4 regions of the Saccharopolyspora sp. NPDC000359 genome follow, and region 1 is predicted to be linked to each of the others. Evidence: riboswitches for the same ligand, from Rfam matches in the RefSeq annotation. Region 1 holds a riboswitch; each other region holds the start of a gene.
The links. Region 1 has a riboswitch for cobalamin ahead of ABT324_RS31390 (ribonucleoside-diphosphate reductase subunit alpha). Riboswitches for the same ligand answer to the same signal wherever they lie in the genome.
Positions count from the first base shown of each region.

Region 2: it holds a riboswitch for cobalamin, as region 1 does, so the genes downstream of both, ABT324_RS30695 (hypothetical protein) here and ABT324_RS31390 (ribonucleoside-diphosphate reductase subunit alpha) in region 1, are expected to answer to the same signal.
Region 3: it holds a riboswitch for cobalamin, as region 1 does, so the genes downstream of both, metE (5-methyltetrahydropteroyltriglutamate--homocysteine S-methyltransferase) here and ABT324_RS31390 (ribonucleoside-diphosphate reductase subunit alpha) in region 1, are expected to answer to the same signal.
Region 4: it holds a riboswitch for cobalamin, as region 1 does, so the genes downstream of both, ABT324_RS20620 (ABC transporter substrate-binding protein) here and ABT324_RS31390 (ribonucleoside-diphosphate reductase subunit alpha) in region 1, are expected to answer to the same signal.

Region 1 covers NZ_JBEPDU010000075.1:18,303-22,215, reverse strand. Annotated here, with positions in the region: gene ABT324_RS31390 (ribonucleoside-diphosphate reductase subunit alpha) at 1-2,259, opposite strand, end outside; cobalamin riboswitch at 2,374-2,592, opposite strand; gene ABT324_RS31385 (ABC transporter substrate-binding protein) at 2,763-3,701, opposite strand; gene ABT324_RS31380 (alpha-ketoglutarate-dependent dioxygenase AlkB family protein) at 3,830-3,913, shown strand, end outside.
Region 2 covers NZ_JBEPDU010000070.1:23,332-27,244, forward strand. Annotated here, with positions in the region: gene ABT324_RS30685 (DNA polymerase III subunit beta family protein) at 1-678, opposite strand, end outside; partial or broken gene ABT324_RS30690 (GNAT family N-acetyltransferase) at 792-1,268, shown strand; cobalamin riboswitch at 1,403-1,574, shown strand; gene ABT324_RS30695 (hypothetical protein) at 1,933-2,601, shown strand; gene ABT324_RS30700 (PLP-dependent cysteine synthase family protein) at 2,598-3,698, shown strand; gene ABT324_RS30705 (MDR family MFS transporter) at 3,695-3,913, shown strand, end outside.
Region 3 covers NZ_JBEPDU010000004.1:141,786-145,698, forward strand. Annotated here, with positions in the region: gene metE (5-methyltetrahydropteroyltriglutamate--homocysteine S-methyltransferase) at 1-2,136, opposite strand, end outside; cobalamin riboswitch at 2,254-2,473, opposite strand; partial or broken gene ABT324_RS04765 (ABC transporter permease) at 2,865-3,161, shown strand; gene ABT324_RS04770 (helix-turn-helix transcriptional regulator) at 3,174-3,410, shown strand; gene ABT324_RS04775 (NmrA/HSCARG family protein) at 3,516-3,913, opposite strand, start outside.
Region 4 covers NZ_JBEPDU010000032.1:31,386-35,298, reverse strand. Annotated here, with positions in the region: gene ABT324_RS20640 (LysR substrate-binding domain-containing protein) at 1-47, opposite strand, end outside; gene ABT324_RS20635 (DUF5997 family protein) at 109-534, shown strand; gene ABT324_RS20630 (nucleotide pyrophosphohydrolase) at 575-895, opposite strand; gene lexA (transcriptional repressor LexA) at 1,042-1,698, opposite strand; cobalamin riboswitch at 1,805-1,976, shown strand; gene ABT324_RS20620 (ABC transporter substrate-binding protein) at 2,240-3,751, shown strand; gene ABT324_RS20615 (ABC transporter permease) at 3,751-3,913, shown strand, end outside.

The sequences.
Region 1 (3,913 bases):
CACGTGGGTGGCGCTGGTGGAGCGCAGGTAGTACGTGGTCTTCAAGCCCTTGCGCCAGGCCAGCCGGTAGAGCTCGTCGAGCTTGCGGCCGCTGGGGGCGGCGACGTAGAGGTTCAGCGACTGCGCCTGGTCGATCCACTTCTGCCGCCGCGCCGCGGCCTCCACCAGCCAGTGCGGTTCGATCTCGAACGCGGTGGCGTAGAGCTCCTTGAGCTCCTGCGGGATCCGCTCGATCGGCAGCAGGCTGCCGTCGTGCAGCTTGAGGTCGGCGACCATCGCCTCGTCCCACAACCCGGCGAGCTTGAGGTCGGCTACCAGGTGCGGGTTGACCACGGTGAAGTCGCCGGACATGTTCGCCTTGACGTACAGGTTCCGGTAGACGGGCTCGATGGACTGGTTGACCCCGCAGATGTTGGCGATCGTCGCAGTCGGCGCGATGGCCATCACGTTGGAGTTGCGCATCCCGTCGCGGACCACGCGCTCGCGCAGCGCCGCCCAGTCCAAGGTGGACGACCGGTCCAGGTCGACGTCGCCGCCGCGGGCTTCGGCGAGCAGCTCCAGCGAGTCGATCGGCAGCACGCCGCGGCTCCACAGCGAGCCGTCGAAGGTCTCGTAGCGACCGCGCTCGGCCGCCAGCGCGCTGGACGCGCTGATCGCGTGGTAGCTGATCAACTCCATGCTGCGGTCGGCGAACTCCACCGCGGCGGGCGTCGACGGCGCGATGCGCTGCGCGAACAGCGCGTCGGCGAAGCCCATCAGCCCCAGGCCGACCGGCCGGTGTCGCAGGTTGGACCGGCGGGCCTCGGGGATCGTGTAGAAGTTGATGTCGATGACGTTGTCCAGCATCCGCACCGCGGTGTGGGTGGTGCGCTCCAGGCGCTCGGCGTCGATGCCGTCGGCCGTGACGTGCCGGGCCAGGTTGATCGAGCCGAGGTTGCACACCGCGACCTCGTCGGCGCTGGTGTTCAGGGTGATCTCGGTGCACAGGTTCGAGGAGTGCACCACCCCGGTGTGCTGCTGCGGGGAACGCAGGTTGCACGGGTCCTTGAAGGTGATCCACGGGTGGCCGGTCTCGAACAGCATGGTCAGCATCCGCCGCCACAGGTCGACCGCGCGGACCCGCTTGAACACCGCGATCTCGCCGCGGTCGGCGGCCTGCTCGTAGGCGCGGTAGCGCTCGGCGAACGCCGCGCCGTAGCGGTCGTGCAGGTCGGGGGTCTCGTCGGGGGAGAACAGCGTCCACTGCTCGTCGGCCTCGACCCGGCGCAGGAACTCGTCGGGCACCCAGTTCGCGGTGTTCATGTCGTGGGTGCGGCGCCGGTCGTCGCCGGTGTTCTTGCGCAGGTCGAGGAACTCCTCGACGTCGATGTGCCAGGTCTCCAGGTAGGCGCAGACCGCGCCCTTGCGCTTGCCGCCCTGGTTGACCGCCACCGCGGTGTCGTTGGCGATCTTCAGGAACGGCACGACGCCCTGCGACTTGCCGTTGGTGCCCCTGATGTGCGCGCCGATGCCGCGCACCGGCGTCCAGTCGTTGCCGAGCCCGCCGGCGTACTTCGACAGCAGGGCGTTGTTGCTGATCGAGTGGAAGATGCCGGACAGGTCGTCGTCCACTGTGGTCAGGAAGCAGGAGGACAGCTGCGGCCGGGTGGTCCCGGCGTTGAACAGCGTCGGCGTCGAGCACATGAAGTCGAACGACGACAGCAGCTGGTAGAACTCGATGGCGCGGGCCTCGCGGTCGTCCTCGCGCAGCGCCAAGCCCATCGCGACCCGCATGAAGAAGGCCTGCGGCAGCTCGAAGCGCACTCCGCCCTCGTGCAGGAAGTACCGGTCGTAGAGGGTCTGCAGCCCCAGGAAGCCGAACTCCAGGTCGCGCTCGGGCGCCAGCGCGCGGCCCAACCGGTCGAGGTCGAAGGTGGCCAGTTCGGGGGCCAACTGCTCGAGCGCCACGCCACGGCGCACGTACTCGGCGAAGTGCGCGGCGTAGTCGGCGTCCTGGTCGACACCGAGGAACTCCAGCGCTTCGCGGCGCATCCGGTTCAGCAGCAGGCGGGCGGTGACCTGCGAGTAGTTCGGTTCGGTCTCGATCAGGGTGCGGGCCGCCATGACCTGGGCCAGCGAGAGCTCGTCGTCGCTGATCCCCGCGTAGCCGGTGCGCCGCACCTCGTCGAGCACGGCTTCGGCGGACACGCCGGGCAATCCGGCGCAGGCCTGGTGGACCGCGGTGGACACCTCGGTCCAGTTGTCGAGTGTCGCCGTCACTGGCTCTCTCCCCTCGCGAGCTCGGTGGACCTTCGAGCGCGCGCAGGGAGACCTCGGCGAGACGGGTCGCCGGTCGTCCGCGCGGACCCGCCCTCGAGGCCCCGGACAGCACGCCTTGCGCGTGCGCCGGTGGCAGGTCTTCGGACTCACGGGCGGCCTACTGGTCGTGGCTTCCCAGGCGTTGGCCCAGTGCTCTTACCCGCTGCCCGGGATGGGGCAGGCGGGTCACGACGGTCGTTCCCGTTCACCGCTGCGGGGCAGTCCCGGATTCGCACCGGGTTCCCTCTTGCCTCACCGGAATTGCTCCGGTGAACCACCAGCGAGCGACACACTACATCTTGGGTTCGGGGTCGTTGCGGACGGGCAGATATCGACGTGTCGCGCTCCCCGGTCGATGGTGACCGCAGGTCGAGGCCGTCGGCCGCAGCGCAGCGGACTCGCGGCTGCTCACGTCGCGTTGGCGCGGCCCCGGCGCGCGGGGGTGGGCGCGCCGGGGCCGGGGATCAGCGCTGGCTGAGGTACTTCTGGAGGTCGTCGAGGACGAGGTTGGCGGCTAGGGGGCCGAGCCCGAGGAACCAGGTGTCGTCGTTGACCTCGATGGCCCTGCCGCTGCGGACCGCTTCGAGGGTGCTCCACTGCACCGAGCCGACCACGTCGTTCATCTGCTCGCGGGTCCTGTCGCCGTAGGCGGAGTAGAACAGCAGGTCGCCGTCGGCCTGGGAGAGCTGCTCGCGGCTGATCTTGGTGTGGGTCCCGTCGAACCGCTGGTTGCCTGGCCGCCCGAGCCCGACGTCGGCCAGGATCGTGCCGAGGTAGGAGCCGGTGCCGTAGAGCCGGTACTCGCCGGACAGGAACCGCAGCGCGCTGACCTCGGTGGCCGCCGGGTCGCCGAGCTGCCTGCCGATCTCGGCGGCCCGCTGCTGGTAGTCGGCCAGGATCCGCTGGGCCTCGGCCTCCTTGCCCAGCGCCTTGGCGTCGAGCAGGAAGTTCTCCTTCCACGGCTTGCCGACGGTCTCGGCGAACACCGTCGGCGCGATCTTGCTCAACGCCTCGTAGTTCGCGTCGTCGCGGACCTTGCTGGACAGGATCAGGTCGGGTTTGAGCGCGGCGATCTTCTCCAGGTTCGGCGAACCGATCGTGCCGACGACCTCGATGTCCCCGGCCTTCTCGGCCAGGTAGGGCTGCAGGTCCTGGTTGGCGTCCGGCAGCACCGTGCCCACCGGCTTGACGCCCAGCGCCAACGCCGCGTCCAACTCGCCGGTGTCGAGTACGACCACCCGCTGCGGGGTGCCCACGACCGTGGTCTGCCCCTTCGCGTGGTTGACGACGCGTCCGCCAGCGTCGGGTGCGGCGGGCTGCTCGGCTGCCGTGCCGCACGCGGCGGCACTGCCCAGGGCGAGCGCTGCGGTGATCACCGCGAGCAGTCGGCGGGGACGGAACATGTGCTTCCTACCTGTTCACTCGGTTCTGGAGTTTGGTGAGCCTAACCTGAGGGGAGTGGGGCGATCCAGCTCTGAGACGGTGCTCACGGCACCGGACCTGCGAAGATGATCAGCGGAGAGGAGTGCGGATGAATGCGCTGATCCCGCGCGAGCGGGCGGAGGTCGCCCCGGGTGCGGTGCACGTCCCGGACTGGCTGGGCCTGCCGGAGCAG
Region 2 (3,913 bases), on a different contig from region 1:
CTCGGTCGGCAGGGCCCGGGAGCGGCCCCCGCCGCGCAACCGCGCCCCGTGCTCGTCGACCTCGATGTCGACCTTGGCCAGCGGTAGCGCCCAGGTGGCGAGGTCGGTCAGCTCGGAAACACCGACCACCAGGCGAGCGGTGCCACCGTCGGCGACCGTCGGCCGCAGCGTCCGCACCGCCAACCGGTAGCGGTCCGTGGCGACCAACCGCACCTCCTGGTCGTCCAGCTCGACGAGGACGCACCTCAGCACCGGGAACTCCGTCCCGGAGGCCACTGCGGGCGCGACCTGGCGCACGGCGCTCGACAACTCCGCCCCACCCACGCGGGCCAGCGTCCGCTGCTGGCCGGGCAGCGAGCGCAGGACCTCCCCGATCGCCGACTGCGCGGCGGCCGCCGCGTCCTGCGCCCGCTGCGTGTGGGCGGTCAGGACGGCCCGGGCCTGCTCGGCGGTCCCGTCGAGCACCACGCCGACCTCGGGCAACGGCACCCCAGCCGCCCGCAACCGGCGCAGCAGCACGGCCCGCCGCACCTGGCCGGGGGAGTAGTAGCGGTACCCGGTCACCGCGTCGACGTGCGCGGGCGGCAGCACGCCGCAGTCGTCGTAGAAGCGCAGCGCGCTCGGCGTCAGCCCGACCCGCCGGGCGAAGGCGCCGATGCTCAGGAGTTCGTCGTCCACAGGGGCGATTCTGGGCCTTCAACCAGCTCGAAGGTCAAACCCGCGTGGCGCCGGGGTGAACTGGTTGACGCCCTCCCGATACTCCTGGTGTGCGCACCGACCCGCAGCTGCACCCGACCGACGTCGTCGTCCGGGTCCTGCGCGACGCGGACTGGCCCGAGGTGCGCCGCATCTACGCCGAGGGTATCGCCACCGGGAACGCCACCTTCGAGACCGAGGTCCCGCCGCGCGAGGTGCTGGACGCAAAGTGGCTCCCGGACCAGCGGTGGGTCGCCGAGGTCGACGGCGCGGTCGCGGGCTGGGCCGCGCTGGCACCCGTCTCCGAGCGCGCGTGCTACGCGGGAGTGGCGGAGGTCGCTGCCGCCTTCCGGGGTGGGGGAGTGGGCAAGGCCCTGCTGCGCGAGCAGGTCTCCGCGGCCGACGCCGCTGGCCTGTGGACGCTGCAGAACTCGATCTTCCCGGAGAACGCGGCGAGCCTGGCCATGCACCACGCGGCCGGGTTCCGCACCGTGGGGGTCCGCGAGCGCATCGCCCGGCAGCACGGGGTCTGGCGCGACACCGTGCTGCTGGAACGTCGGGCGGCCACCTGAGCGCAGCACGAACGCCTTGGCCCGTTCGGACTTCGGTCATTGGTCCTCAGTGGAGCCGAACGGGTGCTGGCGCGCGGCACCGGGGTGATCTGGGCGGCGGATGCCTTGACACCCCGCCCGCGCGCTGCGAACGTCGCGCTAGTTCATGCGACGGTGCGCAGGAAGCCGGTGCGAATCCGGCACGGTCCCGCCACTGTGAACGGGGAGCTGCCGCCACGTGCGCCACTGCCGCGACCGCGGTGGGAAGGCAGGCGGTTAGCGCGGATCCGCGAGTCAGGAGACTGACGCCGTCGTGCCGATCCACGCGGGGTCGAGGAGCCCCGGAGGAGGTAGTCGACGTGCCGCAGCGCGCACCAACGCTGCTGGCCACCGCCCCGCCGCGGTGCCCAGCCGAGCTCCACACCACGACGTCGGACACGCAGGTCTGAGCCACCAGCCCACCGCCGGTGCGGCTCGCCGCGCCGATCGTTGACTCCTGTGGAGACATCCTGTGCCACCTGCTCAACCCTCCCCAACCCGGACCCGGCACTCGGCCCTGTGCGCAGTGGTCGAGCGGGTTCGCGCCACCGATGGCGGCCACCTCCGGGACAGCCGGGCCTCGGTGGTCTTCCTGACCGTCCAAAGTGCACACCACAGCGGCCGGAGCGCCGGCTACGCCAATTGCGTGCTCAGCGTGCGGATCGGTCGCGCGGTGGGCTCCTGCGCCGTGGAACCGGGCCAGCTGGACCCGGATTCGGTGCGCGACCTCGTCGGCCGGAGCGCCGCCGAACTACTGGAGCACGAGGAACCGGCGGTCCGGGTCGCCGTGCTCGACGCCCACCTGGCCAACCAGGTCCCGCACGACGAGCACCCGGGCGCCCGGCGGGTGCGCATCCCGGCCGGGACCTCGCTGGAGAAGTCGATGGCCCGCGCCCGCGCCGTCGCCGAGCTCGTCGAGGCGCCGGAGGGCGGCAACGTCGCGGTGATCGGCGTGGTGAACTCGCTGCTCGCCGCGCTGCGCGAACGCGGGTTCCGCCCGGTCCCGTGCGACCTGAAGGGCGGGGTCACCGAGTGGGGCGAACCGGTCCTCGTCGACCACCGGGAGGCGATCTCCGGCGCGCAGGCCGTCCTGGCCTCCGGGATGGTGCTGGGCAACGGCACCTTCGACGACATCGCCGGGCTCTGCCGCGACCGCGGCCTGCCGCTGGTGATGTTCGCGCAGACCGGCGCCGCGGTGCTCCGCGAGGTGGTCGGCGCCGAGGTGCGCGCGCTGTCCGCGGAGCCCTACCCGTTCTTCTGGCTGACCGGGGACAGCACCGACCTCCACCACTACCAGGCAGGTGAGCCGCGGTGACCGCACTCGACCTCAGCCGGACCGACGGCGGGCCCCGGTGCCAGTCGGTCCTGGACCTCATCGGCAACACCCCGGTCCTGCGCATCGGCACCCCGCTGCCCGGACCGCACCCCGGTTTCTGGGCCAAGCTCGAAGGATTCGCCCCCGGCGGCATGAAGGCGCGGGCCGCGCTGGCGCTCGTCCAGGGCGCTCGGAGCCGCGGCGAGCTGCGCCCCGGCGGCGCGATCGTCGAATCCACCAGCGGCACCCTCGGCATCGGGCTGGCCTGCGTCGGCACGGCGCTCGGTCACCCGGTGGTGGTTGTGGCCGACCGGGAGCTGGACGGGATGACCAGGGCGCTGCTGCGGGCGCACGGAGCACGCGTCGAGGTCGTGGCGGAACCGCACCCGGTGGGCGGCTGGCAGCGGGCCCGGCGGGAGCGGGTGGTTGAGCTGCTCGCGGAGCTGCCCGGCGCGTACTGGCCGGACCAGTACGGGAACCCGGACAACCCCGCCGGGTACCTCGCCATGGGTCGCGAGCTCGTCACCCAGTTCGAGCACCTGGACGCCGTGGTGTGCAGCGTCGGCACCGGCGGGCACAGCGCCGGGATCGCCCCGGTCCTGCGCGAGCGGTGGCCGGGGATCAAGGTCGTGGGCGTCGACTCGCCGGGGTCGACGGTGTTCGGACAACCCGCCGCGCACCGGTTGATGCGCGGGCTGGGCAGCAGCATCCACCCGCGCAACGTCGCCTACGACGTGTTCGACGAGGTGCACTGGATCGGCCCGGCGGAGGCGGCCGACGCCTGCCGCAGGCTCGCCGCCGGGGCGTTCGTGACCGGCGGGTGGAGCACCGGCGCGGTCGCGGTGGTCGCCGCGTGGTGCGCCGAGGAGCTGAGCTCGGACGCGGTGTGCGCGGTGTTCCCGGACGGGCCGCACCGCTACTGGCAGACCATCTTCGACGACGACTACGTCGCCGAGCACGGCCTGGTCCCCGAAGCGCGCCAACCGTCCGAAGTGGACAAGCCGGGTTGGAGCAGGTCTCGGGCGGTCGTCGACCCCTGCCCGGCGCGCACCGGGGCCGGGGTGGACTGCGCGGTGTGCGGGGAGGACGACCGGTGAGCGGGTTCCGGCAGATGTCGCGCGCCGCGCAGCTGCTGGTGATCAACCAGTTCGGCATCAACGTGGGCTTCTACATGCTGCTGCCGTTCCTGGCGACCTACATGAGCCGGGACCTGGGCTACGGCGCGGCGGTGATCGGCCTGCTGCTCGGCGTCCGGAACCTGAGCCAGCAGGGCATGTTCCTGGTCGGTGGGACCGCCGCGGACCGGCTCGGC
Region 3 (3,913 bases), on a different contig from region 1:
GTCGACCACCTCGGCCGCGTCCGGCACGCGCGGCGAGTGGATGTCGTACACCCCCGGCCCCACACCGCGGCTGAAGCCGACCGCGTTGAGGTCGTCCAGCACCTCCATCCGCGACCGGGCCGCTTCGATGCTGGTCACGTCGGCGTCCAGCGCCACGATCGCGTCGATCACGTCACCGAACTCCGAGTAGCACAGGTGGGTGTGGACCTGGGTGGAGTCGCTGACGCCGGAGGTGGCCAGGCGGAACGCCGACACCGCCCACCGCAGGTACGCCTCGTGCTGCGCCGCGCGCAGCGGCAGGAGCTCGCGCAGCGCGGGCTCGTCCACCTGGATCACCCGGATGCCGGCCGCCTCCAGGTCCTGCACCTCGTCGCGGATGGCCATCGCGACCTGCGCGGCGGTGTCCGCCAGCGGCTGGTCGTCGCGGACGAACGACCAGGCCAGGATGGTGACCGGGCCGGTGAGCATGCCCTTGACCGGCTTGGCGGTGAGCGCCTGCGCGCAGGTCGCCCACTCCACGGTGATCGGTCCCGGCCGGGACACGTCGCCGTAGAGGATCGGCGGCCGCACGCACCGCGACCCGTAGGACTGCACCCAGCCGCCCGCGGTGCTGGTGAACCCGTCCAGGTGCTCGGCGAAGTACTGCACCATGTCGTTGCGCTCCGGTTCGCCGTGCACCAGCACGTCGAGCCCGACCGCTTCCTGCAGCTCGACCACGCGCCGGATCTCGTCCCGCATCCGCTGCTGGTAGCTGGCCCGGTCGATGCGCCCGGCCCGGAACGCCGCCCGCGCCTTGCGGACGTCGGTGGTCTGCGGGAACGAACCGATCGTCGTGGTGGGCAGGGGCGGTAGCCGCAGGGACTCCTGCTGGGCCTGCCGACGCTTCTGGTGGTCGCCGCGCTGCGAGTGCTCGGGCCGCAGCGAGTCCAGCCGGGCGCGGACGCGGTTGTTGCGCACGCGCGCCGCCCCAGCGCGGTCGGCGATGGCGTCGCGGGCGGCGTCGAGCTCGGCGGCCACCACCTCCCGCCCCTCCTCCAGCGCGCGCCCGAGCACGACGACCTCGCGCACCTTCTGCGCGGCGAAGGCCAGCCAGGACTTGACCTGCGGGTCGATGTCCTCGGCTTCGACGTCGTAGGGGACGTGCAGCAGCGAGCAGGAGGTGCTCACGGCGACCTCACCGGCCAGCCCGAGCAGGGTTGCCGCCGTGGTGAGGGCGCGGTCCAGGTCGGTGCGCCAGACGTTGCGCCCGTCGACGAGCCCGGCCACCAGCGCCTTGTCCCGCAGTCCCGGCACCCCGGACAGCGAGTCCACAGTGGACGTCGCGGTCACCAGGTCAACCCCGAGCGCTTCCACCGGGGTGGCCGCGAGCACCCGCACCGCCTCGCTGAAGTCGCCGAAGTACCCCGCCACCAGCAGTTGCGGCCGCGCGGCCAACCCACCCAGCTGGCGGTAGGCGTCGCCGAGCGCCTGCAGCTGCTCCGGCGTGCGGTCGGCGGCGAAGGCGGGCTCGTCGAGCTGCACCCACTCGGCCCCCGCGCGGTGCAGCTCGCGCAGCAGCTCGGCGTAGGCGTCGAGCAGCTCGGGCAGCTTGTCCAGCGGGCGGAAGTCCTCCGGCGCGTCGGCCGCCGGTTTGGCCAGCAGCAGGAAGGTCAGCGGACCGACCAGCACCGGCCGGGTGGTCACACCGGCTTCCAGGGCCTCGCGGTACTGCTCGACGGGTGTCCGGTCGGTCAGCGAGAACCGCGTGTCCGGTCCGATCTCCGGCACCAGGTAGTGGTAGTTGGTGTCGAACCACTTCGTCATCTCCAGCGGCGGCACGGTGGAAGCCCCGCGCGCCATCGCGAAGTACGTGTCCAGCGGACCGAGCCCCAGCTCGGCGTAGCGCGGCGGCACCGCGCCGAAGGTGACCGCGGTGTCGAGCACGTGGTCGTAGTAGGAGAACGTGTTGCCGGGCACCGAGTCCAGTCCCGAGTCGCGCAGCTGGCGCCACGTGTCGATGCGCAGGCCCCGGGCCACCTCGCGCAGTTCCGCCTCGGTGGAGCGGTTGGCCCAGTAGCTCTCCAGGGCCCGCTTCAGCTCCCGCCCCGGCCCGATCCGGGGGTATCCGAGCGCGGTCGATCCGATCTTGCTGGTCAAGTCCCTCACCTCGCGAGCTCGACATCAGGTGTGCCGAGGTCGTGCGGGCGCGAACCAGCGAGCGGCAGCCGCTCGTCGGCCAGGTCCTCCCGCGAGACCTCGGACCGCGCCCACCGGTCGGCGGGCGCACCGGTGGCAGGTCTTCGGACTCGCGGGCGCTCTCCTGCACGGAGGTACCTACTGGCCGTCGCTTCCCAGACGTTGGCGTCCAGTGCTCGATGACGGCGGTCGTTCCCGCTCACCGCTGCGGGGCAGTCCCGGATTCGCACCGGGTTCCCTCTTGCCTCGTCCCCTCCCGCGTCGCGGAAGCGGACGAACCACCAGCACCGCCAAGGCTATCCGCCGAACCCCCGTTGGCAAGGCCCGTCCAGCACCCGGGCGCCAGGCGTAGCCGCTGAAGTCGATCTACAGCGAGAGGAGATCTGCACCACACATGCTCAGCCGTTTCCACGAGATATAGCACCCGTACTACATCTCGACGGATGTTCATGACAAGAAGAACTGGGGCAATGACAGCCAACAACGATCACGCGAGACCGCCAACCACCGACGCGACCGCGCTCGACGTCCGCGGCCTGCGGATGAGCTACGGAACGACGGACGTGCTCAAAGGCGTCGACCCGATCGGCTGGGTGACCAACGTGTCGTCCAGCCGGTTCACCCAGCGCGCCGACCGTGGAGCGGGCGTCGATCTTGCCCAGCAGGCGCGCGTGCGAGCCCTCGGTCCGTGGCTGGGCGTGCTCGGGGTGACGGTGCTGGGCCTGGTCGCGACGATCCCGATCGGACCCAGCTTCGGGGCACTGTTCTCGATCCCCACCAGCATGGCGCTGATCCTGCTGCCGGACGCGGCGGCGACGGCCGAGATCGGCGAGTCGTGGCGGCACCTGGGAACCATCGGGGTGCTCGTCCTGTGGGCCGTGGTCGGACTCGCGGTCGCGCCGGTGGTGCTGCGCCGGATGGCGCGGCGCGAGTCCGGTTCGACCCTGGCGGCGCGGAGGGAGAAAGCCCTGCAGCGCGTGCGCTGAGGCGGAGGGAACATGAGCGAGACGATCTACAACCGCATCGCGATGCTGCGCGCGGAACGGGGCACCTCCCGCCGGCAGCTCGCGGAAGCCCTCGGCGTGCACTACCAAACGGTGGGCTACCTGGAGCGCGGCGAGTACAGCCCAAGCCTTCACCTGGCCCTGCACATCGCGGAGCACTTCGAAGTACCGGTGGAAGTGGTCTTCTCCACCCGCCCCTTCCCCAGACTCGGCGCGGACAACTCCGCCTGACTCGTGAGCGGCGATGGTCGCCCCAACCACCACCACTCACGACCCCACACCACCACCTCGTGAGCGGCGATGGTCGCCCTGACCACCATCGCCACTCACGACCGTTCAGCGCCGCTTCGCGAGCCAGGACTCGAAGGTGAGCAGGCCCGGGTGGATCTCGCGCAGTGCTGGAACGTCCACGACGTCGGAGTCGAGTTCGTTCAGCACCTTGTACGCGCGGTACAGGACCGGGTTCTGCTCCCGGAGCGGCTCCAGCGGCATCTCGACGTGCCGGAATTCGCGACCCGTCGCCCGGGCGAGCGCCGCGGCGATCTGCGGCGGGGTGAGCGAATCGCCAGCGATCTCAAGCACTTCGCCGATGTACTCGTCGGGGTTCTCGAACGCCAGCGCCGCGAAGGCGCCGATGTCCTCCGTCGCGATCAGCGGTTGCGACACGTCCGCCCGGAGCGCGCTGACGAGCTCGCCGTCGGTGACTGACTGGCCCGGCATCATCGCGAGGTAGT
Region 4 (3,913 bases), on a different contig from region 1:
GCCACGTAGCCGAGCCTGAAGGAGGGCTGCTCGTCCGAACCAGTCACGCGGCCCAGGTTACCGGGCGTCTGCGCAGGTGGTGCCGGTGCGGTCGATACCCTGGAGGGCATGAAGGCGCGCCAGACCTCCCAGACGATGAAGCCCGCGACCGCGGCGAAGAAGCTCGACGTGTACCTCGGAGCCACCCCCGCTGAGTTCCAGGAGGGCGTCGTCTCGCGCGAAGAGCTGAACGCCCTGCAGACCGATCCGCCGGAGTGGCTGCGCGAGCTGCGCCGCAACGGCCCGCACCCGCGCCAGGTGGTGGCCGCGCGACTGCGCATCTCCATCGGCGGCCTGACCCGGGCGGGCATCACCGAGCCGCTGACCACCGACCAGATCAACGCCCTGCGCGAGGAGAACCCGGAGTGGCTCCAGCAGGAGCGCGCCACCCAGCAGGAGGTCAAGCGGGAAGCCGCCCGGATCAGGGACAAGGCCGAGGCGAAGCGCGAAGCCGCGCGGACCGCGGCCGGTCAGCACCGCCAGCGGCGCGCCTGACCCCCGGGCGGGCTGCGGTGTCCACATCGGACACCGCAGGTCAGGCCCCCGGCGGGAACCGCGTCTCGTTCCGGTCGATCTTGGCGTTGGCGGCGTCGAGGAGGTCGATGCCGCAGACGTCGGTCAGCCGGACCAGGTAGAGCAGCACGTCGGCCGCCTCGTCGGCCAGCCGGTCCTTGAGCCCGCCGTCCGCCAGGCCCGCCGCGGCCCCGGCGTCGTCGACCCACTGCAGCTCCGCGACCAGCTCACCGGCCTCCCCGCTGAGCGCCATCGCCAGGTTCTTCGGCGTGTGGTACTGCTCCCAGTCCCGCGCCGCCGCGAACTCCCGCAACCTGTTCCGGAGCCCCTCAACGCTGTCCATGCCGACACCGTAGCCCGCCCCGAGCCCGCCATCACCGACGCGAACAGGGGTCGTGAGCGCGAAACAGGGCTGGAACACCGTTACGCACTCACGACCGTCGTGAGCGCGAAACGGTGCTGGAACACTGTTACGCGCTCACGACCGGGTCAGACGCTGCGGAGGACCGAGACGACGACGCCCAGGACGACCGCGTTGTCGCCGTCGATGACCTCGTAGGCCGGGTTGCGGGGTTCGAGCAGGACGTGGCCGTTGCGGCGGCGGTAGACCTTCACCGTCGCCTCGTCGTCGATCATCGCCGCCACGATCTGCCCGGAGTGCGCCTCCTGCTGCTGGCGGACCACCACGATGTCGCCGTCGCAGATCGCTGCGTCGACCATCGAATCGCCGCGCACCCGCAGGCCGAACACGGTGCCCCGGCCGGTGAGCTCGCGGGGCAGGCTCATCACGTCGTCGAGGTGCTCGTCCGCGGTGATCGGGGCGCCCGCCGCGATGTCGCCGACCACGGGCACCGGCACCGAGGTCTCGTCGTCGCGCGCCGCCGACGGCTGGAGGAACGCCCGCACGTCCATCGGTCGGGACACCGTCGCGCTGCGGCGCAGGAAACCCTTGTCCTCCAAGGCGTTCAGATGCTTCGACACCGAGGACGAGGAGCGCAGGCCGACCGCCTCGCCGATCTGGCGGGTGCTCGGCGAGTACCCGTAGCGGTTCACCCAGTCCCGGATCGCGGCCAGGATGCGCTGCTGGCGCAGCGGCAGGTCCGAGGCGTCCAGGTGCTCGAAGGCGTCGAAGTCGTAGGCGGCCACCCCCGAATGGTAGAGGTCAGCGCCGCCGCCCGGAGCACTGCCCCGACCCCGGACGTGATCTCGCCCCACCGCCCTTGACACCCACCCCGTCCGGTGCCAACGTCGCCGCTGGAGTTCATGCGACGGTGCGCAGGAAGCCGGTGCGAATCCGGCACGGTCCCGCCACTGTGAGTGGGGAGCTGCCGCCACGCGAGCCACTGCCGCGACCGCGGTGGGAAGGCAGGCGGCCAGCGTCGATCCACGAGTCAGGAGACTGGCGCCGTCGTGCCGATTCGCACGGGGTCGCGGAGCCCCGGAGGAGGTGCGCCAACCATGCGGCTGCACGCTGCTGGAGCTTGTCCCACGAACTCATCCCGCGCGGCAGCACGCCAGCGGAGCAAGCGGCGAGGTCGGGTTGTCCGCCGCACCGAAGGCAAGTCCTGACCTCAACCGTCGCGCGCTGACCGGTTCCCCCACCCCTCGCGCACGGGGACGTGCGGCGCGCTCCATCCACCGTGTCCTGAGCGAGCAGCACCGCGCGCCGGGACCGGAAGGGAACTCGATGACCACCGTCAACCGGCGGGCACTGCTCAAGGGGGCGCTGGGATCGCTCGCCGTCGCCTCGATCCCGGCCTGCGGCGGCGCGTCCGCACCAGAAGGACGGCTGCGCGCGGCGTTCCCGACAGGCGGCGCGAAGGAATCGCTCGACCCGCACCTCAGCTCGCTGTTCGTAGACCAGGCCCGGGCCAAAGCGCTGTTCGACACGCTGGTCGGCTACGCCCACGACATGAGCGTCGTGCCGCGGCTGGCCGAGTCGTGGGAGCCCGACACGACCGGCACCCGGTGGTCCATCCGGTTGCGCGAGGCCCGCTTCCACGACAACCGCCCGGTCACCGCCGAGGACGTGCTCCACAGCTACCGCCGCATCGCCGACCCCGCCACGGCCTCGCCCGCCCGCAAGCAGTTCCTCGGCGTCGACTTCGCGGCCAGCCGGGCGCGGTCGGCCACTGAGCTGGAACTCGTGCTGCACGCCCCGAACTTCGAGTTCCCGTCGGCGTGGGGCGCCCCGGCGACCGAGATCGTCCCGGCCGGGACCCGCGACTTCACTGCCCCGGTCGGCTCGGGCCCGTTCCGGTTCGCCACGTTCCAGCCCGGCCGACCTGCCGTGTTCCGCCGCTTCGACGGGTACTGGGGCGGTGCTCCGGCGATCGCCGAGCTGGAGTTCGTGCCCATCAACGACGAGAGCGCCCGCGTCGCGGCACTGCTGTCCGGCCAGGTGCACTACATCCACGACATCAGCGCGAACTCCGCGCAACTGGTGCAGCGCGACGGGCGGGCCCAGCTGCTCGCCGCGCCGCACGGGACCATGCAGGCGGTGGCGCTCAAGGTCGACCGCGCACCGTTCGACGATCCGCGCCTGGTGCAGGCCGTCCTGTCCGGTGTGGACCGGGAAGCGCTCGTCTCGGTGGCGCTGAGCGGGCACGGCCAGGTCGGCAACGATTTGTTCGGCAAGGGGCTCAGGCACTACCCGCCGGACCTGCCGCAGCGCGGCCGCGACGTCGACCGCGCCCGGTCGCTGGTGCGGGAGGCCGGGTTGGCCGGGTTCGAACTGCTCACCAGCTCGGTGGACCCGTGCTTCGAGTCCGCCGCGACGCTGATCGCCCAGCAGTTGGCCGAGGTCGGGCTGCGCGTCACCCCGCGGATCGGCCCGGCGGAGACCTACTTCAGCGACATCCGCACCAACGGCGTCGCCGCCCTCACCCGGACCGCGCCGCTGCCGCTGACCACGTTCCTGGCGGAGCGGCTGCGCAGCGGTGCGGGCACCAGCAACTACACCGGATACCGGTCACCGGAGTTCGACGGGCTGTTCCATCGGGCGTTGAGCACAGTGGACGGAGCCGAGCGGTCCCGCCTGCTCGGCGACGCCCAGCGCCTGGCGCGGGAGGAGAGCGGGTTGCTCGTGTGGGGCTTCAGCGACTGGAACGTGGCGGTGTCCGACGCGGTGTCCGGGATCCGGGCGGCCCCGCCCAACTCGCTGGACTGGGCGCGCTTCGAACGGGCCACGCTGAGCTGATGGCAGCGCTGGTGCTGCGGCGGCTGGTGGTCGCCGCGCTGCAGCTCCTCGCGGTGGCGGTCACCGTCTTCGCGCTCACCTCCCTGCTGCCGGGCGACACGGCGGTGGTCGTGCTCGGCGAGCACGCGACCGACGAGCAGATCGCGGTGCTGCGCGAGCAGT